DNA from 2 places in the Streptomyces sp. NPDC059092 genome. Region 2 is predicted to be linked to the other one. Evidence: riboswitches for the same ligand, from Rfam matches in the RefSeq annotation. Region 2 holds a riboswitch; the other holds the start of a gene.
The links. Region 2 has a riboswitch for cyclic di-AMP ahead of ACFXPL_RS12260 (C40 family peptidase). Riboswitches for the same ligand answer to the same signal wherever they lie in the genome.

Region 1: linked by a shared signal. The riboswitch ahead of ACFXPL_RS12470 (transglycosylase SLT domain-containing protein) and the one ahead of ACFXPL_RS12260 (C40 family peptidase) in region 2 are both predicted to bind cyclic di-AMP.

What each region holds. Positions count from the first base shown of each region.
Region 1 is NZ_JBHZEJ010000016.1:16,099-30,813, reverse strand. It holds gene ACFXPL_RS12495 (TIGR02679 family protein) at 1-838, shown strand, start outside; gene ACFXPL_RS12490 (adenine deaminase) at 923-2,611, opposite strand; gene ACFXPL_RS12485 (substrate-binding domain-containing protein) at 2,681-3,292, shown strand; gene ACFXPL_RS12480 (gluconate:H+ symporter) at 3,851-5,188, shown strand; gene ACFXPL_RS12475 (enolase C-terminal domain-like protein) at 5,227-6,555, shown strand; cyclic di-AMP (ydaO/yuaA leader) riboswitch at 7,111-7,275, shown strand; gene ACFXPL_RS12470 (transglycosylase SLT domain-containing protein) at 7,280-8,059, shown strand; gene ACFXPL_RS12465 (amino acid permease) at 8,187-9,590, opposite strand; gene ACFXPL_RS12460 (hypothetical protein) at 9,866-10,276, opposite strand; gene ACFXPL_RS12455 (trypsin-like serine peptidase) at 10,383-11,507, opposite strand; gene ACFXPL_RS12450 (nitroreductase family deazaflavin-dependent oxidoreductase) at 11,670-12,212, opposite strand; gene ACFXPL_RS12445 (PP2C family protein-serine/threonine phosphatase) at 12,327-13,673, shown strand; gene ACFXPL_RS12440 (sugar phosphate isomerase/epimerase family protein) at 13,651-14,517, opposite strand; gene ACFXPL_RS12435 (Gfo/Idh/MocA family protein) at 14,514-14,715, opposite strand, start outside.
Region 2 is NZ_JBHZEJ010000015.1:98,038-112,752, reverse strand. It holds gene ACFXPL_RS12295 (MmpS family transport accessory protein) at 157-624, opposite strand; gene ACFXPL_RS12290 (SWIM zinc finger family protein) at 757-2,112, shown strand; gene ACFXPL_RS12285 (DUF5691 domain-containing protein) at 2,302-4,065, shown strand; gene ACFXPL_RS12280 (cobalamin B12-binding domain-containing protein) at 4,086-4,499, opposite strand; gene ACFXPL_RS12275 (esterase/lipase family protein) at 4,819-5,733, shown strand; gene ACFXPL_RS12270 (peptidoglycan DD-metalloendopeptidase family protein) at 5,977-7,800, shown strand; gene pcrA (DNA helicase PcrA) at 7,885-10,413, opposite strand; cyclic di-AMP (ydaO/yuaA leader) riboswitch at 10,694-10,868, shown strand; gene ACFXPL_RS12260 (C40 family peptidase) at 10,867-12,150, shown strand; gene ACFXPL_RS12255 (TnsA-like heteromeric transposase endonuclease subunit) at 12,480-13,151, shown strand; gene ACFXPL_RS12250 (Mu transposase C-terminal domain-containing protein) at 13,148-14,715, shown strand, end outside.

The DNA.
Region 1 (14,715 bases), on a different contig from region 2:
GGAACGCACCCGCGCCCTGCTCACCGACGCCCTCACGGTGCTGGCCGCACTGCCCGCCCACGCCGAGCCGCTGCCGGTCTTCGCCGCCCGGGTGGTACGAGGCGACTCCCACGCCCTGGACGACCCGACCCGCCTGTCCTCCCTCGTCCTGCGCGCCCTGGCGGCCCTCCACGACGTCGACCCGCCGCGCTCCGCCGGGGACCGGCGCGCCCTGTGGGCCCGCGCGGGCGTCGCCGACGACGAACTGTCCGCCACCGTCCTCGCCGCCGGACTGCGTCCCCTCGGCGGTGGACCGCTCGCCCGCGTGGCGCGCGTGTGCGCCGAGGCGGGACAGGCCGCCAGTCCGACCCTCGCCCTGGTGCGCGCCCCGGGCGAGTTCACGCTCGCAACGGAGCCCGCGACCGTCGTCCACATCGTGGAGAACCCCAGCGTCATGGCCCTCGCCCTACGCCGGTTCGGCCCGCGCTGCCCGCCCCTCGTCTGCACGTCGGGCTGGCCCAACAGCGCGGCCGTCCACCTCCTGCGCCTCCTCGCGGAGCGCGGCGCGGCGCTCCGCTACCACGGCGACTTCGACGGCGAGGGCATCCGCATCGCCGCGTACGTCCTCGACAAGACGACGGCCCGCCCCTGGCGCATGACCGCGGCGGACTACCGCTCCGCCGTCGCCCGCACCCCGTACGGCCTCCCGCCAGGCCGCGTCACCGAGGCGCCCTGGGACCCGGAACTGGCGACCGCCCTCTCCGGCCACGGCGCCGCCGTGGTCGAGGAACTGGTCGCCGACCTCCTCCTGGCGGACCTGGCCGCCGGCGATCCGGACGGCGCGGCACGCGCGCACTGACCGGGCGCGGTACGGCACCGGGCCCGCGGCACACGCGCCCTGGCCCGGGCGGCGTAGGGCACCGGGCCCCGGCGCGCCCCGTACTCACGTCAGGACGGCGGGCTCCCAGGCCCGGTCGGCCACCCGTACCAGCCCGAGGTCCGTCAGCTTCACCTGTGGGGAGACCGGCAGCGTCATGGTGGAGATGGACATGAACGCGTTCCGGTGCGCCCAGCCCCAGCGGTGCAGGGCGTCGCGGATCGCCGCCGCGCCCCGGGACACCTCGTCGGCGGGGCGGTCGGAGAGGACCCCGGCCACCGGCAGCGGCAGATGCACCGGCTCCTGGTCCGCGGCGATCACGCAGATCCCGCCGTGCGAGCCGATGACACGGTTGGCGGCCTCGCGCAGCGCCGCGGACGTCGTGGCGATCACCGTCAGGTTGTGGCTGTCGTGCGCGTACGTGGTGGCCGCCGCCCCGTCCGACAGGTCGAAGCCGACCACCGGGGCCGTCGCGCGCCGCCCGCTGCGGTGGTGGCGTTCGAGCACGGTCAGTACCGCCGTCCGGCCCTCCCACCGGACGACGCCGTCCCGTACGGGGAGGACGACCTCGGCCGGTTCGGTGAAGGTGTCCACCGGATTGACCCGCAGGGCCCGGAAGACGTGTTCGCCGTCCGGCAGGTCCACCGTCCACGCGTGGTCGTCCGCCGCGAGCGGGTCGAGGTGGACGGAGTCGGCGAACGGGTTGCCGGACAGCTCGGCCGGGGCGCTCTCCTCGACCTGCTCGCCGCCGCAGACGACCATGACCGGGGTGAAGTCGGCCAGGTCACGCAGGAGCACCAGGTCCGCGCGCCGGCCGGGCGCCACCACGCCCCGGTCGTCCAGGCCGAGGCGCCGGGCGGGGTGCAGGGTCAACGCGCGCAGCGCCGTCAGCGGGTCCATACCGGCGCCGACGGCGACCCGCGCGATGTGGTCGAGGTGGCCGCGCCCGACGATGGCGTCCGCCGCGAGGTCGTCGGTGACCAGACAGAAGTCGGGCAGGACGGGCAGCGCGGCGAGGCTGCTCACCAACTCCGGCGTGAGGCACTTCTCCTGGAGCATCAGCAGCATGCCGAGCCGGGCCTTCTCGACCGCGACCTCGGGGGAGTTCTTGGTGTGGTCGGAGTCGATGCCCGCCCACAGGTACTCGCCCAGGTCGTCGCCGGACAGGTTCGGGCAGTGCCCGTCCAGCCGTACGCCCTTGGCACGGGCCGCGGCGACGATCTCACGCATCCGCCGGCCGCCGTCGACCACGGCCCGGTAGTCCATCACCTCGCCGAGCGTGGTGACACCCTCCCAGTCCAGCATCTCGGCGATGTCGTCGGCGCCGAGCACGGCCCCCGCCGTCTCGAACCCCTCCAGGGCAGGTACGCAGGAGGGCACCGCCCAGTGCATGGACTGCTGGGCGGTGCGGCCCTGTTCGATCATCCACGCCATGGCCGCGCGCCCGGCGACGTTGACGATCTCGTGCGGGTCGGCGAGGACCGTCGTGGTGCCGCGGGGCAGAGTGATCCGGGCGAACTCGCGCGGCGCGAGCAGCGAGCTCTCGATGTGCATGTGCGCGTCGATGTAACCGGGCGCCACCAGCAGCCCGTCGGCGTCGATGACGCGCGCGGCGTCGATCGGCGTGCCGGGCCGCAGCAGGGCGCGGATCAGATCGCCGGTGATCGCGACATCGGCGGCGGTCAGCTCCCCGGTGTGTACGGAGACCACGCGGGCTCCGCGGATCAGCAGGTCGCAGTGGCTGGGCGCAGGCATCGGGGTTCTCTCGTTCGGTCGACAGGCTTCGTCGCCTCCCGCGTCGACGGGCTCGTCTTCATAGCGCCGGTGAGCCCGGACCCGGTGATCAGGGCCTTCACCGCGAAACTGCCCGTCGCCACCGTGGACCGTACGGTGCCGTCGGTACCCGGTGTCCTGATCGACACCCCGGGCGGCGTGGCGGACATCGTGACGCACCTGGTGGGCCTCGGCCACCGGTCCATCGCCTATGTGGGCGGCCCGGAGGGCTCGTGGATGGCCGAACGCCGGACCGCCGCCGTCAAGGAGGCGGCCCGCCGGGGCGGCGTCGACCTCACGGTCCTCGGCCCCGTAGCCCCCCGTATCGACGCGGGACTGGCCGCCGCCGAACACATCGCCGCCGAGCGGACCGTCACCGCCGTGGTCGCGTACAGCAGCTACCTGCTGATCGGCCTGCGCCTGGGGCTGCGCGACGCGGGAGTACGGGTCCCCGCCGACATCAGCCTGGCCGCGTCGGACGACCTGACCGCGATCAGCACGGACCGCCCCGACACGACGGCGCTACGGGTCCCGCTCGAAGAGGCGGGCGCGGCAGCGGTCCGCCTGCTCCAGGAACCCCACCCGCCCAAGCGCGCCCGCCGGGTGCGCATCGCGACCGAACTGATCGTCGGCGCCTCCACGGCACCGGTCCCCGCCGGTTGAACGCGGCCGACGGCAGGCGGGGCTCGGCGGTCTCGGGCAGGCGGCCAGGGATCGGCCCCTGCCCCTGATCTCCGCCCCCTGATCCCTCACACGCGGGCGCGAGCGACCGTCCCCGCCGAGGGGCCTGGCCTGGCCCCGGAGCCGGGCGAGTTCGAGGGTTCGGGGTGATCCCGCCGAGGTCTTCGGCCCGGGTGCGCTGACCCGGTGGTGTGTGGTGGCGGGGAGGGGGCGGCCCCGCCCGTCACAACGCACCACCGGCCCGGCGCAGCCAGGCCTCCGCCCGAGCTGCCCCCGCCCCTCCGCTTCCCCGCCCCGCCCCGCCCCTCCGCCCGTACTCGTACCCGTACCCGCCGTCCGCCCGGGGCCGCGTGTACGGGCAACTGGCAGGCGCCCAGGGGGGATCCGTCACCGCAGACCCATTGACCCCTTGGGGCTCACCTCTCTAGCCTCCGTTCTTGTACGTGGACAACATCCTTATATGGAAACAAGGCACTGATCCCCGCTCCACCGCACGCTTCGCCCGCTTGTCCGGTGCACAGTTCAAAGGGGAACTGACCCATGCCACTTGTCGTCGTAGGGATCAGCGTGCTGGTCCTGCTCTTCCTCATGACGCGGCTCAAGCTGAACGGTTTCGCGGCCCTCCTGCTCGTCGCCGTCGCGGTCGCCCTCGTCCAGGGGATCCCCCTCACGAAGATTCCGGACATCCTCTCCGAGGGCATCGGCGGACAGATCGGCGACACGATGCTCACCATCGGGATCGGCGCCATGGTCGGCCGGGTGATGGGGGATTCCGGCGCCGCCCAGCGGATAGCGACCAAGCTCCTCGCCGTCTGCGGCACCCGAGGGGTGCAGGTGGCCATGGTGGCGACGGCCATGCTCATCGGCGTCACGATGTTCTACGAGGTCGCCTTCGTGATCATCGTGCCCGTGGTCTTCACCCTCGTACGGGTCACCCGGTCGAACCTGCTGTGGGTCGGGCTGCCGATGTCCATCGCCCTGTCCACCATGCACAGCTTCCTGCCTCCGCACCCGGGGCCGACCGCGGTGGCCTCGACCTTCCACGCCTCCGTCGGACTGACCCTGTTCTACGGTCTGTTCATCGCCGTGCCCATCGGCGCGCTCATCGCGTTGGTGTGGCCGCGGCTCGCGTTCATCCGGGCCATGAACCCCTCCGTACCCCAGGGTCTGGTGAGCGAGCGCGTCTTCGAGGACGAGGAGATGCCGGGCACGGCCTGGTCGCTGGCGGTCGCGCTGCTGCCCGTCGTGCTGATCGCGGGTGCGGCCGTCACCGACATGGCCACCTCGGCCGAGACTCCGCTCACCCACTTCGTCGCCTTCATCGGCTCGGCTCCGATCGCCCTGCTGCTGACGCTGGTTGTGGCGATCTGGGCGTTCGGGCCGCGGATCGGCCGGAGCCTGGCGGAGGTCAGCGCCTCGTGCCGGGGAGCGGCGCAGGCGATGGCGATGATCCTGCTGGTGATCGGGGCCGGCGGTGCCTTCAAGCAGGTCCTCGTCGACGGCGGGATATCGGACTACATCAAGGACATCACCGACGGCTGGTCCGTCTCGCCGGTCGTCCTCGCCTGGCTCGTGGCCGTGATCCTCCGGGTCGCCCTGGGCTCGGCGACGGTCGCCGTCGTCACGGCTTCCGGCGTGGTGCTGCCGCTGCTCGCGGGCAGCGGGGTGCCGCCCGAGATCATGGTGCTGGCCGTCTCCTGCGGCTCGATCGCCTTCTCGCACGTCAACGACCCGGGCTTCTGGATGTTCAAGGAGTACTTCAACCTGTCGGTCATCGAGGCGATCAAGGCGCGTACCACCTACACGACCGTGCTCTCCGTCCTCGGCCTCGGCGGCGTACTCCTCATGGAACGCGCCCTGATCCTCCTCGATCTCTGAACTGCCCGCATTCCCCGGACTCTGGAAGGACCCGCCCCATGAGCCAGCCCGTCGTCACCGGCTTCTCCGTGTATCCGGTGGCAGGCCGTGACTCCATGGCACTCAACCTCTCCGGCGCGCACGCCCCGTACTTCACCCGCAACGTCCTGGTCGTCCAGGACTCCGAGGGCCGGACCGGCGTGGGTGAGGTGCCGGGCGGTGAGGGCATCACCCGTACGTTGCGCGAGGCGCAACCCCTGGTCGTCGGGGCCCGGTTGGGCGACCACAAGCGGGTGCTGCGCGCTCTGGGAGAACGGTTCGGCGGCCGGGACGCGGGAGGGCGCGGGGAGCAGACCTTCGACCTGCGTACGGCGGTGCACGCCGTGACGGCCGTCGAATCGGCGCTGCTCGACCTGTTGGGCCAGCACCTGGAGGTGCCGGTGGCCGCCCTGCTCGGGGACGGCAAGCAACGCGACGCGGTACGTGTCCTCGGCTACCTCTTCTACGTCGGCGACCCCGGCAGGACCGATCTGGAGTACGTGCGGGAACCCGGCGCGGACGTGGAGTGGTACCGCGTCCGCCACGAGGAGGCGCTGACCACGGAGTCGATCGTCCGGCAGGCGGAGGCGACGTACGCGCGGTACGGCTTCCGGGACTTCAAGCTCAAGGGGGGTGTCCTGTCCGGGGCGGAGGAGGTCAAGGCCGTGCGCGCCCTGAAGGAACGCTTCCCCGGGGCGCGGATCACCCTCGATCCCAACGGGGCCTGGTCGCTGCGGGAAGCGGTCGAACTGTGCCGGCCCCTGGTCGGCACCCTCGCGTACGCCGAGGACCCGTGCGGAGCCGAGGACGGGTTCTCCGGCCGGGAGATCCTGGCGGAGTTCCGCCGGGCCACCGGTCTGCCCACCGCGACCAACATGGTGGCGACGGACTGGCGCCAGCTCACCCACGCGATGGCGCTGCAGTCGGTCTCCATCCCGCTCGCGGACCCGCACTTCTGGACGATGCAGGGGTCGGTGCGGGTGGCCCAGCTCTGCCATGAGACCGGCCTGACGTGGGGCTGCCACTCCAACAATCACTTCGACATCTCGCTGGCCATGATGGCCCACTGCGGGGCCGCGGCCCCGGGTGAGTACAACGCCCTCGACACCCACTGGATCTGGCAGGAGGGCCTGGAGCGGCTGACCGTGGAGCCCCCGCGGATCGTCGGCGGCGAGGTCACGGTCGACGACACTCCGGGTCTCGGCGTCGAACTCGACATGGACCGGCTCCTCGCGGCCCACGAGTTGTATGTGGAGAAGAACCTTTCCGGCCGGGACGACGCCGCGGCGATGCGTTTCCTGGTGGGTAACTGGGAGTTCGACAGTAAGCGTCCCTGCCTGGTGAGGTGAGGCGGGGCAAGGTGAGGGGGCCGTTCCGTTCGGGCCCCCTTTGCCACGCTCATGACCGACCTCTACGACGACGGCCGGAAGATATCGCGGAAAGCGTGGAGGAAGGCATCGGGAGGCGCCGCGTGATGCGACAGGCCGTCACCACGGCGAATCCCCGGGCGAATTCGGTGACGTCCCGAGTCAATTCCCGCGACATGTTCCCAGTTGTCGGAGCGTCGGGTGAGGGGGCGAGGGGGCACGCTCATCCACGTGTGCCCAATAAGGGCGTTTTGTCCCTCTTTACCGTTAAGTGAATATAGGTAGTGTTGGGCGTTCTTGACGCCTTAAAGGTCTTTTGCCTGTCCGATTATTCCGTTACGTTCGTGACGTGCGTCACTGCCGCGTCGGCCGACGGCTGGGGCGAGGTGGGCGTTTTCTCTCGCGAGAGAGGAAAGTTGAGTTCCCGGGACGGCATCGAAGGGGCTATTGCACCGAAAATTCGGAACTTGTGCCGTCCTGATATCTCGCTTACGTTCTCGTCCATCCGGATGGAACGCCCAATCCTGCCGCTGTCCGGAAACCCAGACACCTATCCGTCAGAAGGCAGGAGCGGGGGACCCAGGTAAGTCGCCGGTCCGGATCTTCCGGAACGGCTTGGGGTGAAGCCGTACGCATCGCCGTACGGCCGGACATCTCCAGTCCGAACCCGACAGCTCACCTCGCAGGCGACGGAGAGGAATTCGTCGTGCCCAGAAACGCCAAGCACCGCCGTCCCAGAACTGGCTCGATCGCCCGACGCCTCGTCGCGGTGGGCACCGGGGGCGCCGCCCTCGCGATTCCGCTGGTCTCCGCGGCCACCGCCCAGGCGGCGACCCCGGCTACGGGATACGTCAGCGCCGCCAAGGTCGCGGAGGCTCCCGCCGCCGTGCAGAAGGCCACCACGTACGTCGTGGTCTCGGGCGACTCCCTGTCCAAGATCGCGCACGCGCACTCGGTCAGCGGCGGCTGGAAGAAGCTCTACGCGGACAACCGGAGCGCCGTCGGGGCCAACCCGTCGCACATCCACCCCGGCCTGAAGCTGGCCCTCAAGGGGAAGACGGCGGCCACCGCCACCAAGTCGGCCACCGCCGCCAAGCCGGCCGTCGAGGCGAGCACGAAGTCCGCCACGACCGGCTCCGTCACCCAGGCCGCCGTGAAGACGTACGACAACAACCTGGACGGCTGGATCCGCGAGTCGCTGGACGTCATGGCCCAGCACGGGATCCCCGGCACCTACGAGGGCATCCACCGCAACGTGATGCGTGAGTCCTCGGGCGACCCGAACGCCATCAACAACTGGGACATCAACGCCCAGAACGGCGTCCCGTCCAAGGGGCTGCTCCAGGTCATCGCCCCGACGTTCCAGGCGTACCACGTGCCCGGCACCTCGACGGACAGCTACGACCCGGTCGCCAACATCACGGCCGCGTGCAACTACGCCGCCGCCAGGTACGGCTCGATCGACAACGTGAACGGTCCTTACTGAGCGGACCCGCGCCGCCCCGACGGGCGGCGAACACACCGGGCCCCGGCCCCGCCGTCCAGCGACGGCGGAGCCGGGGCCCGTCCCTGTGCGCGCGCCCACACCCAGTCGCCGTGCGCGCCCTCCCACATCACACACGCCGCGCGCGCAGCTCCCGTATCCCCGCCACCGCCAGGACCAGCGCCGTCGCGCCCAGGGACCACAGGAGCTGCGGGCGGGCCGTGTCGTCGCTGAGCATCAGGACGAACACCGTCCCCATCGCGGCGAGCGTCACCCAGGTCAGGCCGGGGAAGAGCCACATCCGCAGGACCAGGCGCTCGGGTGCCTCCCGCTCGATGCGCGGGCGCAGCCGGAGCTGCGAGACGGCGATCATCGCCCAGACGAAGAGCAGCACCGCGCCGACCGCGTTGAGCATGTACAGGAAGACGGTGTCGGGCCACTTCAGATTGAGCAGTACGGAGACGAACCCGAACGCCACCGACGCCAGCACCGCCCGCCGGGGCACCCCCGCGCCGCCCAGCTTCAGCAGGGCCTTCGGCGCCTCGCCGCGTTCGGCCAGGGAGAAGATCATGCGGGACGAGCCGTAGAGGTTGGCGTTGAGCGCCGAGAGCAGCGCCACGAACACCACGATGTTCATGATCTGTCCGGCCGACGGGATACCGATCGCGTCGAGGACGGTGACGTACGGGCTGAGCCCGGCCTTCTGTGCCGTCCAGGGCAGCACGGTCACGATGACCGCCATCGAGCCGACGTAGAAGAACAGGATCCGGAAGACCGCGCTGCGCACCGCGCGGGCCACAGAGCGCACCGGGTCGTCGGACTCGGCCGCCGCGATCGTGACGACCTCCAGACCGCCGAAGGCGAAGATCACCGCGAGCACCCCGGACGTGACGCCCTGCCATCCGTTCGGGAGGAAGCCGCCCTGTCCGGTGAGGTGGGCGAGACCGGCCGGTCGGGTGTCGGGCAGGACGCCGAAGACCGCGAGCAGCCCGAGGACCAGGAACGCGACGATCGCGAAGACCTTCAGGGCGGCGAAGTAGAACTCGAACTCGCCGAAGTTCTTCACGGCGGCGAGGTTCGCGCCGGTGAAGACGATCATGAAGATCAGGACCCAGGCCCACTGCGGTACGGAGGGCAGCCAGCCGTTCGCGATCTGCGCCGCGCCCGTCGCCTCCACGGCGAGCACGACGACCAGCAGGAACCAGTACAGCCAGCCGACGCTGAACCCCGCCCACCGGCCGAGCGCGCGCTCGGCGTGTACGGAGAACGAGCCCGACGCGGGCATCGCCGTCGACATCTCGCCCAGCATCCGCATCACGCACATCGCGAGCGCGCCCGCGATCAGGTACGAGACGACGATCCCGGGGCCGGCCAGCGCGATCCCGGCGCCGGAGCCGACGAAGAGCCCGGCGCCGATGACACCGCCGAGCCCGAGCATGGTGAGATGGCGCTGCTTGAGCCCGCCGGCCAGTGGTTCGCCGGATTCCGTGGCCCGCGCGGCGACGGTGGGGTGGTGGGGGAGTGGGTCGCGCATGGGGTGGGTTCAGACTGCTTTCGGGGCTTGTGGGGACGGGGACGGTACGGCCCTCGCAGTGTCCCCGGACGGCCCCCGTCCAGGCAAAACGTTTCCGGACGCGAAGACCGGCGCCCGCACCGCCCCTCCGGCGCCCGCCCCGCCCCTCCGCCGCCCGCACCGACCCGCTGCTGCCCGCCCCGCCCCTCCGCCGCCCGCACCGACCCGCTGCTGCCCGCCCCGCCCCGGCCGCCACCGAATCCGGCGGCGGCCGAGGCGGGAGAGTGGGGCAAGGGCTACGCGTCGAGCGGCGGCCGGTGGGTCGGGGAGCCGACGATGCTGCCGCCGGTCCTGGTGACCGTGGGGTCGAACTCGGTGATCGTGAGCTGGAACCCGACCGGGCGGCGGGCGGCGAGCGGCTCCAGGTGCTTCTCCGCCGTCGCGAACAGCTCGTCCGCTATCCGGCCCCTGACCTCCTCGGGTCGGCCGGGGGCGATCGTCAGCCTGATCTGCACGTGGCCGTTGTCCGGCCCGGCCTCCGGACGGTCGCCGACCCGCGCGGCGGTCGCCGGCATGGCGAGGGTGCGGGTGCCCCAGCGGGGAAAGACGCCCAGCGCCCGGGCGGTCTCGTGCAGGAGGTCGAGGAGGGTGTCGACGTCCAGTTCCTCGGCCAAGTTGGGCGTGTACTCGACGATGATGTGCGGCACCTTCGGATCTCGCTTTCGTATCCGTACGGGAGACGCCGGCGGCCCGGCGATACGGTGAGTCTGCCCGCCTCCCGTACGGGCCCGCGTACCGCCTGGCGGCCACCGCTCAGGCGAACTTGTCGCTGACGGCCTCGTAGACGGCCTTCGCCCCGGCGCCGAGATGAGGCCCCGCCAGCCAGGTCTGCGCGCTCGGGCCGATCGACGTGTTGCTCACCAGCGCGGGCAGCCCCTTCGCGTCCTCGATGAACCATCCGCCGCCGGAGGAGCCCCCGGTCATGGTGCAGCCGATCCGGTACAGCGCCGGCTGGTCGTCCCTGACCGACAGCCGGCCGGGGCGGCCCCGGCAGGTGAACATCCGCTCGCCGTCGAAGGGCTCCGCCGCCGGATAGCCCCAGATGCCCATCCCCGCGATCTTCGTCGCCGGCGGCGCGTCGAACATGACGCGGGACGCGCCGCCGACCGTCTCCTCCAGCGACGCGAAATCGCTCCCCGCGGGCTTCTTCACATGGAGCACGGCGAAGTCGAACGGCGAACCGCTGCCGCCCGACGGGGTTCCTTCGGAGATCCACTGCGGCGAGGTCTGCGCCCAGTCCGCCCACCAGATCCCGAACGGCGCGAGCTGACTCTTGCGCACCCCTGCCAGGGCCGCGCCCTCCAGCCCCTTGTCGTTGTAGGACGGGACGAAGACGATGTTGCGGAGCCAGCCGCCCTTCGCCCCCGCGTGCACGCAGTGCCCGGCCGTCCACACCAGGTTGGAGGCGCCGGGGTTCGCCGGGTCCGTCACCACCGTCGCGGAGCAGACCGAAGGGCCCTCGGGGGTGTCGAAGAAGAGCTTGCCGACCATCGGGGCGTTGTCGCGGTACGAGACGGGCGCGGGTTGCGCCGGGACGGGCGCCGGCTCCGGGTCGGAGACGCCCGCGTCCTCGAACTCGCCGTCCACGGGCTGGTCCGCGCTGGTGCCCTGGAGCATCCGGCCCGGAATCCACAGCCCCTCGATGACCGGGTTGAAGAACGCGGCGGCCTCCCGTGCCCAGTCCGCGGCGTCCCAGTCCCGCCAGCCTCCCTCGCGCCAGCCCTCCGGCGCGTCGGCCCCGGCGGCCCCGGCGGGGCCGACCCCTACGGCGGACCCGGAACCGGCGCTCCCGGCGGGCGCGGAGCAGGCGGTGGCGCTGATCGCGAGTAAGGCGAGCATGCAGGCCATGAGCATCACCGGGCGGTGCCTGGAGCGCATGGATCGTTCCTCCGGTCCCTCAAGTGCGTCGAACGGTGTGCGCACGGGGCCCGGGAAGTACGGAGTCCGGCGACAACCTGTCTTGAGGAGGTAGTACGTGGGGGAGCCCGCCCCGGTTCAAGACACCGCGGCCCGGCGGCCTGAACAGCAGCCGGAGGCCAGCTAGGGAGCCGGCGGTCGCGGTGCGGGGGAGGACGCCGGGCGCGGGAACGACGGCCGGGACTCCTCCAGCCGTACGAAGGCGACCCGCTCGCCCGCCGCCCGGTACCCCTGGTCGCCGTCGGCCTCCGGGGCCGGGCCCAGCGACGAGCGGAGCGTCCGCGCCGCGCGGGGGCGGGTCCGCGCGTACCGTTCCATGATCAGCCCGCACTCCTCCGGAGCGACGAAGCGGGCCGTGACGGCCCGGTAGCGGCGGCCGGTCTGGATGGTGACCTGGGGGGTGTGCCGCAGGTTCTGGTACCACCGTGCCGAGGCGGCGGATCCGGCGGCGACGGTCCAGCTCCGGGGCGCCGTGTCCTGCTCCACGACCGCGATCACGTCCTGCCGCGACAGCCCCGAGACCCGGCCGGTGTGGATGAGCAGCAGCGTCCGCCGGCCGAACAGCGGTCCGAGGCCCGCGCGGTAGAGGAGGACCGGCAGCGCGGCCAGCTTCCGCCGCCATCCGGTGGGAGGAGTCGCGTGCGGCGGCGGGGACGGCTGGTTCACAGCCTGCACCTCCTGGCACCGGAGAGGCCGGACGACGGCGTCGATTCGATAACGACGGGACGTTCACGGAGCTTTCGCGATGCTTTGACAACAGAACCTTTGCATAGTCTAAACATGGGCGAGGCGGGAGCGGACATGCTGCGGGAGGACCGATCGGAAGGCCGGTCCGGCGCACGGTCCGGCGCGGACCCGGCCCCCGGCCCCGGCGCGGGACCCGGCGGCGCCCCGGCCACCGGCCAGGGAAGGAACCCGGGCGCCGAGCCGCGAAGGAAGCGGGGACGAATCCCGGGAAGGAAGCCGGGCGCGCGTCCCTGGGCGCGGACCGGCCCGCCGGCCGGGCGCGCCACCGCGGGCGGCGACCTCTCCACCCCCGTCGTCCTGGGAGTTCTGCCGTTCGCCGCGCTCGCGGTCGTCGCCCTGGTGGAGCTGATCGCCGGGCCCAGGATCGGCTTCCTGCCGCTCTTCTCGCTCGGCCCCGCCTTCGCCGGGCTCGTCGGCGGCTGGCGGCGTACCGCCTTCATCGGCGTCCTCGCCCTCGTGTGCTGTCTCACACTCGGGCTGTACGACGGGCTGGTGCAGAGCCGTCGCGGCTACACGGCGTTCGGCTCGGTCGCCGGGGCGACGGCCGCGAGCCTGGTCGCCGTCGTGATGCGCCAGCGCCGCGAGGCCGAACTCGCCAGCGTCCGTTCGATCGCGGAGGTGGCCCAGCGCGCCCTGCTCCGCCCCGTACCGCGCACGGCCGGTCCGCTGCGCGCCGCCGTCTCGTACACCTCGGCCGTGGCGGAGGCCCGGATCGGGGGCGATCTGTACGAGGTGGCCGTCGGGGAGGGGCGCGTACGCGTCATCGTCGGCGATGTCCAGGGCAAGGGGCTCGAAGCGGTGGAGACCGTCGCCGTCGTCCTCGGGGCGTTCCGGGAGGCGGCGCACGACGAGCCCGAACTGACCCGGGTCGGCGCCCGGGTGGAGCGGGCCATGAGCCGGGAGCTGGACGGCGAGAAGTTCGTCACCGCGCTGATCGCGGAGTTCGGGGAGGAGGGCGGCGCCGTCTTCCTCAACTACGGGCATCCGCCGCCCATGCTGGTCCGCGCGGACGGTGCGGTGGAGTTCCCCGAGCCCGACCAGTACGCGCTGCCCCTCGGCCTGGAGGCGCACGGCACCGAGGGCCCCCGGCCCTTCCGGGCGGAGTTCACGCCCGGCGACCAACTCCTCCTCTACACCGACGGGGTGACGGAGGCGCGCGACGCGACGGGGACCTTCTACCCGCTCGGCGAGCGCGCCCCGCTCCTCGCCCACCCCGACCCCGTGTCCGCGCTGGAGGCGCTGCGCAGGGATCTCGTACGCCATGTGGCGGGGCCGTTGCACGACGACGCGGCCGCCCTGCTGCTCCGGTACGCGCCGGAGCGGCAGGGCGGCCCGGCCGGCGCCGGGGCCCCTGACCTCAGCGGGCCAGTTCCTTCGTGACGCGCTCCAGCATGAACGCGGACGACTCCTTCGCCCGCTCCTCCCACGCGAAGACGCAGACGGTCGCGACCCCGTCGAAGTCCATCCCGCGCAGGGTCGAGAAGAAGGTGTTCCAGTCCACCTCCCCCTGCCCGATGTCGAGGTGCTGGTGGATCCGGGCCGCCGTGCCCGGCGGGTTGAGGATGTACCGCAGCCCGGACGAGCCCTTGTGGTCGAAGGTGTCCGCGATGTGCAGGTGCTGGAGCTTGTCGCCCGCGTACCGCAGCATCTTCGCGATGTCGGCGCCCGGATCGGCGCCGGAGAGGTGGAAGGTGTGCGGGGCGCAGTACAGGTAGTTCACGTACGGCTTGTTGACGGCCCGGACGAGGTCGACCGCGGGGTCGTTCTCCTCGCAGAAGTCGTCCGGGTGGGCCTCCAGGTTGAGGGCGATGCCCTCGCGTTCGAAGACCGGCAGCAGCTCCTCCATCGACCGCCAGAACGCGGCCTCGCTCCGCGCGGCGGCCTCGGGGCGGCCGTTGAACTCGGAGTTCATCAGCGGGCAGCCGAGCTGCGAGGTGATCTCGATCATCCGCTTCCAGTAGCGGACGGCGCTCTGCCGCTCGGTCTCGTCCGGGCTGGACCACTTGTAGAGCGGCAGCACACTGGAGAGCTGTACGCCCGTCTCGTCGAGCGCGCTCTTCAGCTCGGCCACCCGCTCGTCGTCGGCGCGCGGGTGGCGGAAGAAGGGCATGAAGTCGTCGCGCGGGGAGAGTTCGATGTACGCGTACCCCAGGTCGGCGACCGTGCGGACCATCTCCCGGATGGGCAGCGCGCGGAGCATGTAGGGGTCGAGGGCGATCTTCACCGGGTGTCTCCTCCGTAGAAGGCGGGCCGCTTCTCCAGCGCGTCGACCCGTACGATCGCGCCGGACTCCAGGGCCTGGACGAGCGCGCCGGTGATGACGGTCGCGGCGTAGCCGTCCCACGCCGAGGGACCGGTGGGCTCGGCGCCGTTCGCCACGGACTCGGCCCACTCGCGGAACTCGGTGTCGAAGGCGCTCTCG
Region 2 (14,715 bases):
GCCGGAGCCGGTCGACCGGCCTCCGCGCTGAGTTGGCCGACGGCGGCGGAAGTTGCCGGGCGCCCGACGGGAGCGGTCCGGCGGCGTGCGACCAAGCGGCGTGCGACCGGGCGACGGGGCGGTCCGGCGACGGGGCGGTCCAGCAGCGGGCGGGAGTTACCCCGCGATCGGGGAGACCGCGACGCAGCCGCCGGCCGCGGCCCTGCCCGCGTCCGTCTCCTCCTTGATGACCTCACCCTTGTAAATGATCTTGCAGGTGACCTCCGCGTCGGCGCCCAGCGCGACCGGCATGACGGCGGGCGGCATGATGCCGCGGAGCGTCACGGTCTTCTTCCAGGGCAGCCTGGGCTTCTCGACCGTCTCGATCTTCGGCTCCAATGCCTCGCCACCGCCACCGTGGAAGTCGATCGTGTCGATGTTCTTGCCCGTGACCTCGTAGGTGACCTCGTAACTCTCGTTGACGACCTTGTCGACCTCGTCGGACACGGTCTTGTCGACCCGCTCGGTGGCCTCGGAACAGGCGCCGAGGCCCAGCGCGAGGCCGGCGACGGCGAGGGTCGTGACAGCGGCGCGGGCGGCACGACTGGTGCGGGTGACACGTGTGGTGCGGACGGTGCGGTTCATCGGTGATTCCCCCCGGGACGTGGCGTAGAAACTGCACGAGCATAGCAAAGGCAACGCAAATTCAAGTGCGGGAAGAATCGACGAACCCGCAGGTCAGAGCGATTGTCAGTGGGGCCGCCTAACGTCGTGGACATGAATCAGACGGGGGTGCGCTGGACGTCGGAACAGGTGCTGGCTCTGGCTCCTGACGACGCGTCACGCAGAGCGGGCGACAAGCTCGGCACGGCCGGGCCGTGGTCGGAGACGGGCTGCGACGCCGCGGGCGCCGTGTGGGGGGTGTGCAGGGGCAGCGGCAGCAAGCCGTACCGGACGGTGGTGGACACGACGGGCCCGGCCAGCGACTGCTCGTGCCCGAGCCGGAAGTTCCCGTGCAAACACGCACTGGGCCTGCTGCTGCTCTGGGCGACCGACGGAGCGACCGTGGCGGAGAGCGCGCAGGCGCCCGGCGGCTGGGCCGGGGAATGGCTCGACACGCGCAGGAAACGGCCGGCGGAGAAGGCGGCGAACGGGGCGACGAGCACGGCGTCGAAGACCGTCGACCCGGTGGCCGCCCGGCGCAGGGCGGAGCGGCGGGCCGCGCGGATCACCTCGGGCGCCACGGAGTTGGAGCAGCGGCTGACGGATCTGGTGCGCGGCGGTCTCGCGGCGGCCGAGCGGTCGGGGTACGGACTGTGGGAGGAGACGGCCGCGCGGATGGTCGACGCGCAGGCACCGGGGCTGGCGGGCCGGGTGCGGGAGTTGGGGGCGATACCTGGCTCGGGTCCCGGCTGGCCGGTGCGGTTGCTGGAGGAGTCCGCGCTCCTGCATCTGCTGAACACGGCGTGGCTCGGGCTCGACCGGCTGCCCGAACCACTGGCGACGACGGTCCGTACGCGCGTCGGCCTCCCCTCGCCCGCCGGAGGCCCGTCGGTCCGGGACCACTGGCTGGTCCTCGCGCAGTACGACACCTCGGACGGCAAACTCGTCACGCGCAGGATCCGGTTGTACGGCAGGGACTCGGGGCGTTCGGCACTGCTGCTCTCCTTCGGAGCGGCCGGCCGCGCGCCGGAGCTGGCGCTGCCCGTTGGTGTGACGATCGACGCCGAGATCGTTCCGCACCCTGGCGCCGGACAGCTACGGGCGGACTGGGGCGAGCGGTTCGGCGCCCCGGCCCCGGTCGAGGGACCGCCGCCGGGCGGCTCCGTGGCGGCTGCGATCGAGGTGTACGGCGCCGCGCTGCGCGCCGATCCCTGGCTGGACGCGTGCCCGGTGACGCTGCGCGACGTCATCCCCGTCCCCGGGATGGGCGGCGGCTGGCAACTGGCCGACGCCGACGGAGGATCCGCGTTGCCGGTCGCACCCGTCGCCCTCGGGCACCCCGGGCTGTGGAAGCTGGCCGCGCTGTCCGGTGGCGGCCCGGTCACGGTCTTCGGCGAGTGCGGCCACCGCGGCTTCCGGCCGCTCACGGCCTGGTCGGCGGAGATACCGGGGACGGTCCCGCTCACCTGACCCCGCCCACGCTCCCGGAGCCCTGATACGACGTACGGACGGAGTATCCCGATGACCCACACGCCCGGCGCACCCCGGCCGCCCCACTCGCCCCGCACGCACGACACGGTCGGCGAGACCCGCGCGACCGCACGGGCCCTCACGACGACAACAACGACAGCGACAACCGCGACGGATGCGACAGCCCCTATGACCACCGCCCGGGCCGCGGCGCCGTGGGAGTCCTCCTGGGAGGGGCTCGTCACCTCGGCGCTGCTCGGGACCGACCGCCGCACGCCGCCCGTGGAGGTCCTGGCCCCCGGCAAGGAAGCCCCGGTCGCCCTCCTGGACGCCGCCGCGCTGCACACCGTACGGCGAAGGGCGGGGCTGCTCCCCGCGCCCGCCGCGGAACCTCCGGCCCTCGCGCCCCCTGACGGCCGCACGAGGCTGCCCGAGGCGGCGGAGCGGCGGCTCGGACAGCTCCTGGCCGACCGGGCGGCACCCACGGGCGGCAGTGGGGGCCGTCGCGGTACGGCGCCCGATCTCACGGAGCTGCTGCCGCAGTGGCTCGCCGCGGCCAACAGGCACGGCTATGCCGCACCCGCCCCGGCGCTGCCGGCGTTGCTGGACGCGGCCCGCGCGCGGACCGATCTGCGGCCGCCGGCCCTGGCATTCGCCGGGCCGCGCGGGCTCTGGCTCGCCCGGCTCAACCCGGAGTGGAAGTTCGCGCTGCGCGGAGGCTCAGGCGGCGCCGTACTGCCCGCCGCGGAGGACGCGGAGGCGATGCGGCGGCTCTGGGAGGAGGGCCTGTTCGCCGAGCGGATCGCGCTGTTCACCGCCGTACGGACCAGGAACGCGGAGACGGCGCGCACGCTGCTCGCCTCGACCTGGCCGACCGAGCGCGCCGAGGACCGGCTCATGTTCCTCGACTCCCTGCGCGACGGGTTGTCCGCGGCGGACGAGCCCTTCCTGGAACGGGCGTTGTCGGACCGCAGCCGCAATGTGCGCTCCACCGCGGCCGAGCTGCTCTCGGCGCTGCCGGGTTCCGCGCTCGCGGGCCGGATGGCGGCCCGTGCGGCCACCTGCGTCAGCATGGACCGTACGGGCGGCGGACAGGTCATCGCGGTCGAGGCGCCCCACGAATGCGACGCGGACATGCAGCACGACGGAGTGGTTCCCGTGCCGCCCGGCGGCCGGGGCGAACGGTCCTGGTGGCTGGGCCAGTTGGTGGAGGCGGCCCCGCTGACGGGGTGGCCGGCCAGACTCGGCGGACGGACCCCCGAGGAGATCGTCGCCCTGCCCGTCCTCGACGGCTGGGCGGACGAACTGCACGCCGCGTGGTGCCGGGCGGCCGTACGGCAGGCGGACGCGCGCTGGTCGGCCGCGCTGCTGGGGGCGCCCACCGCCCCGCCCGACGCGGGCCCCGGCACGACATCGCTCGCCGAGCGCGCCAAACTGCTCGCCACGCTGCCGGAGGCCGAACGGGCCGACTGGGTGGCCGCGTTCGTCTCCGCGCACGGCCTGCCGGAAGCGTTCCAGTTGCTCGGAGGGTGCGCGGTGCCCTGGTCGGGCGCGCTCGGCCGGGCGGTCGTGGACGCGCTCGACATCGCCAGGGACGCGGGCAGCTACCCCTGGAGCTTCAGCGGCGTCATGGGCCTCGCGGAACGCTGCCTGGACCCGGCGGAGGTGAACAGGCTGGAACTGCTCACGGCCACTCCCGACGAACCGGAAGGCGCGTCACCGGGCGCGGGCGGCTACTGGTCGGAGGCGTTCCAGCGCCTGGTGTCCACCCTGCGCCTGCGGGCCCTGATGCTCGCCGAGCTGAAACCGGTGCAAGGACAGGACCAGGGCCGGATCCTGCGGGCCCGGGGGCAGGACCAGCAGACCCAGCGGGTCCAAGGGCCGGCCCCCGGGCAGGCCCCGGGACCGGCAACGGGAGCGATACGGGAGCGGATACGCGGCCGGGAAGCGTAGAGCAGGAGGCGTAGAGCCCGTCACGCGCCCGCGGGCTGGCGGACGTTGGCCCTGACCCAGGTGACGATCGACGTCGTCGTCGCCCCCGGGGTGAAGATCTCCGCGACGCCCTTCTCCTTCAGCGGGGCGATGTCCGCGTCCGGGATGATGCCGCCGCCGAAGACCTTGATGTCCGCCGCGTCCCGCTCCTCCAGCAGTTCGATCACCTTCGCGAAGAGCGTGTTGTGGGCGCCGGAGAGGATGGACAGGCCGATCGCGTCGGCGTCCTCCTGAATCGCGGTGTCCACGATCTGCTCGGGCGTCTGGTGGAGCCCCGTGTAGATGACCTCCATCCCCGCGTCACGCAGGGCGCGCGCGATCACCTTGGCCCCTCGGTCGTGCCCGTCGAGCCCCGGCTTGGCGACCACCACGCGGATCGGACCTGTCACACCCATCACTGCCTCCACTTACCGACTGCGCCGTCATTGGCACGGGTCCCCGCGCCCGCCAAGGCTCGGAGTAGTGAACGAACGTTATCCACAGCATCCCGCAACCAGCCGTTTCGCGGAGGCCGCAGAGGGGGAAATCACACATGGGACATGTTCGCTTTGCGCCGTTCCGTCACCACCCGGCCCACCTGCCGGGCAGGAACGGGCGCAAGGGGAGCCGCGGACGGAGCCGTCACGACCCGACGGCTCCCGGCATGTCTCCGTGGCACCCCATGAGGGCATACGGGGGCGGAGCCGCCTCCCGTATGTCGTTCGGAGGTCGGCCATGAAGGTCATGCCGTTCGCGCCGTTCTCATCCCTCCTGACGCCCTTCCTCCGCCAACTGGACCGCGTACGCCCGGCGGGGCCGGCCGTCGCTCCGCTGCGCCTCGCCGCACCCCTGCGCGCGGGCGCGCTCGATCTGGCGATCTTCACCGGGCACCTCCTCCTCTATCCGGCCGGAATCGTCCAGGAGCGCCGCGCCGCTCCCCTGCCGCCCGAGGCGTCCCGGCTGCCCACCGAGGGCCGCGCCCACCCGCCGGTCGTCCTGTTGCACGGCTTCGTGGACAACCGCTCCGTCTTCGTCCTGCTGCGCCGCTCCCTGGCCCGGCACGGCTGGCACCATCTGGTCTCGCTCAACTACTCGCCGCTGACCTGCGACATCCGTACAGCCGCCGAGCTGCTGGGCCACCACATCGAGGAGATCTGCGCCCGCACCGGCCATCGGCGGGTCGATGTCGTCGGACACAGTCTGGGCGGCCTGATCGCGCGGTATTACGTACAGCGCATGGGCGGTGACGCCCGGATACGTACGCTGGTCACGCTGGGCACACCCCATGAGGGCACGACGGCCGTCCCCCTCGCCGACGCGCACCCCGTCGTACGGCAGATGCGCCCCGGATCGCCGGTCGTCGAAGAGCTGCGGCAGCCCGCACCCGGGTGCCGGACGCGGTTCGTGAGCTTCTGGAGCGATGCCGACCCCCTGATGGCGCCGGTCACCACGGCCAGAATCGAACATCCGGACCTTCTCGTGGAGAACGTGCTGGTGAGTGGTGTCGGCCACCTCGCCCTGCCGATTCATCCGGGGGTCGCCTCCGGGATCCGGCACGCGCTCGACGGATCCGCCCCTGTGGGCGGTTCCGGTGAAGATTCCGTGCCTCATCCCACGGCAGAGGGGCCCGGATCCACTTCCGTCGCCTGATCCGGAGGGCCCCGACCCAGCCTCACACTCGAACGCATTTCGAACGTATGGCCAAGCCTGTGCCCGCAGTTCGCCGAAACACGGCCGAATGCCCGTTTCCGCAAAGCACGAAACTCGCGGAAGATTGTCGCCGTCGCATACCGCCGGGTACAGTCGCGGCCACTGCTTTCCCTCTGGGTCCCTTTCCACACAGGACCGGATTTCCCAGAGCCTGGTTCTGCTGCCGAGGCGAGAGAGAAGTTGGTGAACGACCAGCACGCCCACGCCGGGTACACCGCTTACGACGGTTACCAGAACGGCAGCTTCGAGACAGATCCCCTCTTCGGCTCCCTGCCGGACGGTCCGGGTGGCACGGGTGGGTACGGCGACGTTTCCGCCTCCACCGGCCAGTACGCGACCGTGCAGGCCGACCACGCGGCGGGCGGCCACCTCCAGGTCGGACACCCGCAAGCCGGGCACTCCGGCCAGTACGACAACACCCAGTGGGACACCGGCGCCCACCACCAGGCCACGGGCTACGACGCGTACGGCACGCAGGCGTACGACACCAGCGGCCAGTGGCCGACCGTTTCCCCCGACGCCCCCACCGGCAGCGGCTATCCGCAGGACGCCACAGGTGAGTGGGGTTCCGGCGCCTGGCACCAGGTCGTCCAGCCGAACGGCCCTGGCGATACGGGTCAGTTCGACAGCACACAGTTCAACGGCGCTCAGTTCAACGATTCCCAGTACGGCGGCTACGACACGCCCGGGACGACAGCGACGGCCCACGCAACCTTCGATCCCGTACAACTCGCCGCCCTCGAAACCGCGCAGTTCGAAGCGGCGCAGTTCGAAGCGGCTCCGCTCGCCTACGAGGCGACCGCTCAGTGGACCACGCCGACGTTCGACACCGGCTCGTACGACGCGACCGCCTGGAACGGGCCGGGTACGGCGCACGAGGACACGTCGTTCGCGTACGGCGCCCCGGGTCCCGAGCCTGAACGGGCCTACGGCGCGGAGCCCGGCTACGAACCGGAGCCGGGCTACGACACGGAATCGGGCTACACCGCGGAGCCGGAGCCGACGCCGGCGTACGAGGCCGAGCACGGCTACGAGACCGTGGCCACCGACACCGACGCGGTGAAGACCGGCCCCGGAGCCGATGCGGAACACCGCACGGGAGCCGATGACTTCGCCCCGGACTCCAAGGGCCTCGCGGAACCGGCCGCTCCGGATGACGATCCCCACGCGCTGCACATGGCGGCCACCATGGCCACACCCGCCGTGACCGTCGCCCCGGTCGGCCCCCGGCGGTCGGGCGGCGCCGGCAACGGCAGCCGCGGCCGGCGCCGTACCCCCGCCAAGCGCTCGGCCCTCCTCACCGTCGCCGTGCCCTCCGCCTGCGTCATGGGCGTCGCGGGCATCGCCGCCGCCTCCGTCGGCGGACTCGCCGGCGAGGACACCAAGGACGACTCCACCACCACGGCCTCCGCCGAGGACACAGCCTCCGCCAAGCCCGTCGCCGCGGCGGCCAACAACAAGCTGGACACCCAGCTCGCCGCGCTCAGCGCCGACGCCCGCGACTTCGGCGACCGCGCCAGCCGCACACAGGAGCGCATCGACCTCCAGGAACGCAAGGCCGAGGAGCGGAAGCGGGCCGCGGAAGAGGCGGCCCGCAAGGAAGCGGCCCGCCCCAAGTTCGCCCTGCCCGTCTCGCAGCACGGACTCAGCGCGTACTACGGCCAGGCCGGCGTCAACTGGATGTCCATGCACACCGGGATCGACTTCCCCGTGTCGTACGGCACGCCCGTCCTGGCCGCGAGCGACGGCACCGTACGCACGCAGTACAACAGCGCCTACGGCAACATGGCCATCGTGACCTCCGCGGACGGCACGGAGACGTGGTACTGCCACCTCAGCAGCACGAAGATCCGCTCCGGTTCGGTCAAGGCCGGTGATGTGATCGCGTACTCGGGCAACTCCGGCAACTCCACCGGTCCGCACCTGCACTTCGAGGTACGGCCCGGCGGCGGCTCGGCGATCGACCCGCTGGCCTGGCTCCGCAGCCACGGCCTCGATCCGACGTAACGGAGCGGCGAGGGGCGAGCGGCGCGACGGCCGGAACCGTCGGCGCCGCGCCCCAACCCCCGCCGACCGGACCGGCTGCGGCGCTTACAGCTTCTCGACCGGCGCGTACCGCAGCAGCAGCCGCTTGGGCTTGGTGTCCCCGAAGTCGACCGTCACCTGCGCGTCCGCACCCGCGCCCGTCACCTCCATGACCGTGCCGAGGCCGAACTGGTCGTGTGTGACCCGGTCGCCCACCGCCAGCGCGATCACCGGCTTGTCGCTCGCGCGCCGCGTGGCGAAGCCCGAGGGCCCGCCCCCCGGCCGCGACCGCGACGCGGAGGAGGAGAGCGACGACGTGATCCCGGACGTCGGCCCCGCCGGGATCTGCGCGCCGGTCCGCTTCCACTCCATGTGGTGTCCCGGGATCTCCTCCAGGAACCGCGACGCCGGATTGTACGAGGGCTGCCCCCAGGCGCTGCGCATCGACGACCGTGTCAGGTAGAGCCGTTCACGGGCGCGCGTGATGCCGACGTACGCGAGGCGGCGCTCCTCCTCCAGCTCCTTCGTCTGCCCGAGGGCGCGCATGTGCGGGAAGACACCGTCCTCCATGCCCGACAGGAACACCACAGGGAATTCGAGGCCCTTGGCCGTGTGCAGCGTCATCAGAGTGATGACACCGGAGCCGTCCTCGTCCTCGTCGGGGATCTGGTCGGAGTCGGCGACGAGCGCGACCTTCTCCAGGAACTCGGCGAGGGTCGGCGTAGCGGCCGGGGCGGCGGCAGCGTCCGTACCGTCCCCGTCGCCCTCTTCCTCCGCGCCTCCGCCGTCGCCGGTGGCCGCGGCGGCCTGACTGCGCTCCTGCTCGAACTCCAGGGCCACCGAGGCCAGTTCCTGCAAGTTCTCGATCCGCGTCTCGTCCTGCGGGTCGGTCGACGACTGAAGCTCCGCCAGATAACCGGTCCGTTCCAGCACGGCCTCCAGGACCGTGGCCGGCCCGGCGCCCGACTCGACGACCGTACGCAGCTCCTCCATCAGCGTGTTGAAGCGCTTGACGGCGTTGGCGGAGCGGGCCGCCATGCCGTACGCCTCGTCCACGCGCCGCAGCGCCTGCGGGAAGGTGATCTTCTCCCGGAGCGCGAGGGCGTCGATCATGGCTTCCGCGCGGTCCCCGATGCCGCGCTTGGGCACATTGAGGATCCGGCGCAGCGGTACGTTGTCCTCCGGATTGGCGAGGACCCGCAGATAGGCCAGGATGTCGCGGACCTCCTTGCGTTCGTAGAAGCGCACTCCGCCGACGACCTTGTACGGCAGGCCGACCCGGATGAAGATCTCCTCGAAGACGCGGGACTGCGCGTTCGTCCGGTAGAAGACGGCGACGTCGCCCGCTTTGGCCTCGCCCGCGTCCGTGAGCCGGTCGATCTCGTCGGCGACGAACTGCGCCTCGTCGTGCTCCGTGTCCGCGACGTAGCCGGTGATCTGGGCGCCCGCGCCGGCCTTGGTCCACAGGTTCTTCGGACGGCGGCTCTCGTTGCGCTCGATGACCGCGTTGGCGGCGCTGAGGATCGTCTGGGTGGAGCGGTAGTTCTGCTCCAGCAGGATCGTCGTCGCGTTCGGGTAGTCCTCCTCGAACTGGAGGATGTTACGGATCGTGGCGCCGCGGAAGGCGTAGATCGACTGGTCGGCGTCGCCGACGACGCACAGCTCGGCCGGGTCCTCGCCCTCGCCCGAGGGGCCCACCAGTTCGCGTACGAGGGTGTACTGGGCGTGGTTCGTGTCCTGGTACTCGTCCACCAGGACGTGCCGGAAGCGGCGCCGGTAGTGCTCGGCGACGTCGGGGAACGCCTGGAGAAGGTGGACGGTGGTCATGATGATGTCGTCGAAGTCCAGGGCATTGGCCTCGCGCAGCCGTGCCTGGTACATCCGGTACGCCTCGGCGAGGGTCTTCTCGAAGCCGTCGACGGCCTGCCCCGCGAAGGTCTCCTCGTCGATCAGCTCGTTCTTCAGGTTGGAGATCTTGGCGCTGAAGGACTTGGGCGGATAGCGCTTGGGGTCAAGATCCAGATCACGGCAGACGAGAGCCATCAGCCGCTTCGAGTCGGCGGCGTCGTAGATCGAGAACGACGAGGTGAACCCGAGCCGCTTCGACTCGCGCCGCAGGATCCGCACGCAGGCGCTGTGGAAGGTCAGCACCCACATCGCCTGGGCGCGCGGGCCGACGAGCTGAGCGACGCGCTCCTTCATCTCGCCCGCGGCCTTGTTGGTGAAGGTGATCGCCAGTATCTCGCCGGGGTGGACGCTGCGGGTGCCGAGCAGATGCGCGATCCGGTGGGTCAGCACCCGGGTCTTGCCGGATCCGGCCCCGGCGACGATGAGCAGCGGCGATCCCGTGTGCACGACGGCCGCGCCCTGCTCCTCGTTCAGCCCTTCGAGGAGCGCGGCGGGGTCGATGACCGTACGGGGCGCGCCGTCGCGGTGGTACGGATCCCGGGCCGGGGGCACGTCGTACGCCCCCTGGAACAGGTCGTCGGGCACCTGTTCCGGGGCGTGCTCGTCCTGCTCCTCGGGCGGCGGGGGGTGCTCGTCACCGGAGGGCTGGAGGTCGGCCAGGAAGCTGTCGTCAAAGAGGCTGCTCATCGCTTAACGAGTCTAGGCCGCCGCACTGACAGTCGGCGCCCGACCGGGAAAGCCGGCCGGGGAAGTCGGCCCGGTGAGCGGCGCCGGTAAACCGGAGGGTCCCGGCTCACATACGGAGCGTAACGCTATACCCCGCATTGAGGCTCGTTGCACTCCCTACGAGCAAATGGTCACAGAAATGTATCGGGCATATCGGCCATCCACCTTCACATCAGCGCCACATTTTGGCTAGCGTGCTCGATCAGGCAGCCCGTACCCTTGATGGCGATCCGCGCCGAGCGGGCGGCCCACGCCGAATCCGGGCTTTCCGTAAGGAAGTTCGGAACCGGGGACCCACTCTGCACGACCGGGGTGAATCGGGCCGTACGTTCGCCGTACACGCAAGGCCCGTAGGGCAGCCTTCCGTTCCGCCCGAACCCGACAGCTAACCCGGTAGGCGGTCCACGGAAGGAGATGCCGAACTTGGCGTCGCATCGCAAGTCGCGCAGCCGTAGCGGAGTACGCCCCGACTCCCCCGCGGTCGGAGTGACGACGGCCGCCATCGCCTCGGTCACGCTGCTGTCGACGCAAAGCGCGGACGCCGCGCCCGCGGAAGCCAAACCGTCGGTCGAAGAGGTGCAGAAGAAGGTCGACGCCCTGTACCGCCAGGCCGGTGGAGAGACGCGGACGTCCAGCAAGGCGAAGGAGACGACGGCCAAGCAGAAGCGCACGGTCGACCGGGTCATCGAGGGCGTCGCCAAGAGCGCGGACAAGCTGAACGAGGCCCGCCGTACGCTCGGTTCCTACGCGGCCGCGCAGTCCGGGGAAGGCACGGGCACCCCCGCGGCCGCCCCCGCCATGCCTGCCATGCCTGCCACCGCCCCTGCGGTGCCTGCCGCCGCTCCCGCCGCCGTGCTGTTCGCGGACGGCCCGCAGACGTACGCCGAACAGGCGGGGACGACGGAGCAGCCGGCCGACCGTCAGCAGAGCCCCGTCGCCGACTACCCGGCGGCCGGGGCGGACCCGCGTATTCCGGAGTCGCCGGACGAGTCCCAGGAGTCCTTGCGAACCAGCAAGGAGCAGATCCAGAAGAAGCTCGCCGCGGCCCGCTCGCTGCTGGCGCGACTCACCGCGGAGGAGCAGGCGCGGCTGGCCGCGCTGGAACGCAAGCAGGAAGAGGCGGCCCGCCGCGCCGCGGAGGCCAAGGCCAAGGCGGAGGCCCGCGACAAGGCGGAGGCCGAAGCCGAGGCGGAGCGCCGCCGTGAGGCGGGGCCGTCCCAGCCCCAGGTCCCGTCGGCCGAGGTGGGCACGGGCACGGACGCGGCCACGATCGCACGTGCGAACGCGGGAACGAGCGGCGGCACCGGTCTGGATGCCGTGACCGTCGGTGACACCGCCGGCACCTACGCGGCCAAGGCGGCGAAGGTGCTCGCCTTCGCCGGCGCCCAGATCGGCAAGCCGTACGTCTGGGGTGCCTCGGGTCCGAGTTCGTACGACTGCTCGGGCCTGACCCAGGCGGCGTGGAAGGCGGCCGGCGTCGAGCTGCCGCGCACCACCGGCGCCCAGGTGAACACCGGCACGCGCGTCACCACCGACGACCTGCTCCCCGGCGACCTGGTCTTCTTCTACGACGACATCAGCCACGCCGGGATCTACATCGGCGACGGCATGATGATCCACGCGCCCAAGCCGGGCGCGAACGTACGCGAGGAATCGATCTACTACATGCCGATCTACGGCAGCGTACGCCCGGCCTGATCCGCAGTCCGGTCCTGTAGGACCGCTTTAGATCTGTCGGATTCTCAGCGATCTGTCGTCAACTTGTCGTCTGCGACAGATCGCCGAGAATCGCTCCGTAGAGTGATTCTCAGCTACTCACAGCATTCTTGCAGTCCTCGGGCGCATGGTACGGCGCCGTGTGTGGGCAGTCTCGCCCGGGATCACGTTCTGTGTCCTTTCGGTTACGTAAATCGGGGGTGGCAGTGTCGTACGTCTCGGTTCGAGAGCCAACGGCTGAGGCCAGAGCTGTCGAGGTCCGTTACCGCCAGGCGGACGGGGTCTTCGCTGAGACGTCGTGGGATCTGCTGGTGAGTGACGAGGTAGCGGCCGGACTGCCGGTGCGGGAGTTCCGCTGGTACAAGGGGCGTCGGCACTACTCGGGCTGGTACCACGCGGTGACGGGCGATCGTCTGGTGGCATACGAAAGCCGTATGGAGCTCGCCCGGATCTTGCTGGCGGATTTTGCCCAGGATGTGGTCGGGATCGCCGCCCAACCGTTCCAGGTGTGCGGGGACGACGGAGTCCGCACCCGTCGGCACGTGCCGGATCTGCTGCTGACGCATGCGGACGGGCTGGTCACGGTGGTGGACGTCAAGGCTCCGTGCCGCGTGGACGTGCCGGAGGTCGTGGCCCAGTTCGGCTGGATGCGGAAGCTGTGTTCGCTGCGGGGCTGGGCCTTCGAGGTGTGGTCTGGTGCCAGCCCTGCCCTCGTGGAGAACGTCCGGTTCCTGGCCGGCTACCGGCGGCCTGAACGTGTCGCAGTGCATTTGACTGCGGAAGTACTTGAAGCCGCACGAGTACAGGCCAGCGTGGGCGGGATCGAGAGGGCGTTGGCGGTACGGCAACGGCATCCTGCGGATCTCGTCCGTCCCGTGCTTTTGCATCTGGTGTGGTCGGGTGCCCTGTCGGCGGATCTTTCGCGTCCGTTGAGTACGCAGACGCCGGTTCGCCTCGCGGGTGGGGAGGCTTTGGAGGGATGAGGGGTGCTGCCGTTGCGGTGTTTCCCGGCTCTCGGCTGGTCTTCTGCGGCGACATCGTGGAGGTGGTCGAGTTCGATCACCTCGGTGTGACGATCCGGAATACGCGGACCGCCGAGTTCTCCACCGTCTCGGTAGGGCGTCTGGCGACAGGCTCGAAGCCGGTGGACACCGGACCACTACCCAGGGCCGATGACAGTGCCGGCCTCGTGCTGGCGTCGTTGTCCCTGCAGCAGCGGGATGAAGTCAACGAGCGGGCCGGGCACATCCGTGAGGTCCTGACCGGCTACCGTTCCGGCTTTGCTGAGGGTGCCCAGCCCGGTGAACCGCGTGATGAGTTCTCCGAGGCACGGTCGCTGCCGCAGCGGATCGGGGCCAAGGCCGCCGAGCTGAAGGTGTCGGCGCGGACGGTGGAGCGGTGGGCCGCTGCCTATCAGGCGGGCGGCGAGGCCGCGTTGGTCGATACCCGGTTGCTCAAGAGGCGAGGTTCTCGCGTCGATCCGCGTTGGGACGAGGCTGTCGGCGTCGTGCTGGCGGAGTACGTCACGGCGTCGACGCCAACGCGGTCGGCGGTGCTGAACCGGGTCGAGGCTTGGCTGGAGGAGTCGTACGGCGCGGGAGTGGTGCCGTTGCCTTCGACAGCGACGGCTTACCGGCGGCTTGAGGAGTTGAGCAAGGGCACGAACGCCCTGTCGGGGAGCGCGAAAGCGAGACGCTCGATCGCTGACCGTCCCAAGGGGGTCTATGGGCGGCTGCGGGCCACCAGACCCGGTGAGTACGTGGTGCTGGACACGCAGGATCTGGACGTCTTCGCGATGGAACCGGTGACCTGCCGCTGGGTGAGGGCTCAACTGACCGTTGCTCAGGACTTGTTCAGTCGCTGCATCGTCGGTCTGCGGGTGACCGCGGTGTCCACGAAGGCGGTGGATGTCGCTGGGGTGCTGTTCGAGGCGATCGCTCCGCCGGAGGACGACAGCGGTGGCCAGGCTGCTGGGCCGTATCACGGAGTGCCGGAGCATGTGGTGTTCAGCGAGGAGGATCTGCTCCCTGGCCGGGGGCTTTGTCCGCCGGAGACGTTGGTCATCGACCACGGCCGGGCGTTCATGTCGGCCCACGTGATCAGCGTCTGCACCAGGCTGGGGATGTCGATCCAGCCGGCCCAGCCGAAGAAGCCCACCGATAAGCCGACCGTCGAGCGCTTCTTCCGTACTCTGCGCGAGGGACTGATCCAACACCTTCCTGCCTACAAGGGCCCGGACTTGCACAGCCGCGGGGAGAAGGTGGAGGACCAGGCGTTCTTCTACATCCACGAGCTGGAAGACGTGATCCGCGAGTGGATCACGGGGGTCTATCACTGTTCCCAGCACGATGGGCTCGTCATCCCGCAGTGGCCAGGCGTGCAGCTGTCGCCGCTGGAAATGCTGCAGGCCGGTCTGGCACGGGCGGGACGGCTGCGCATTCTGCCGTCGCCCGACCTCGTCTTCGACTTCTTGCAGGTCAAGCCGCGAACTATCCAGCACTACGGTGTCGAGGTCGACGGGCTGCGTTACAACGGCCCGGTCCTGGA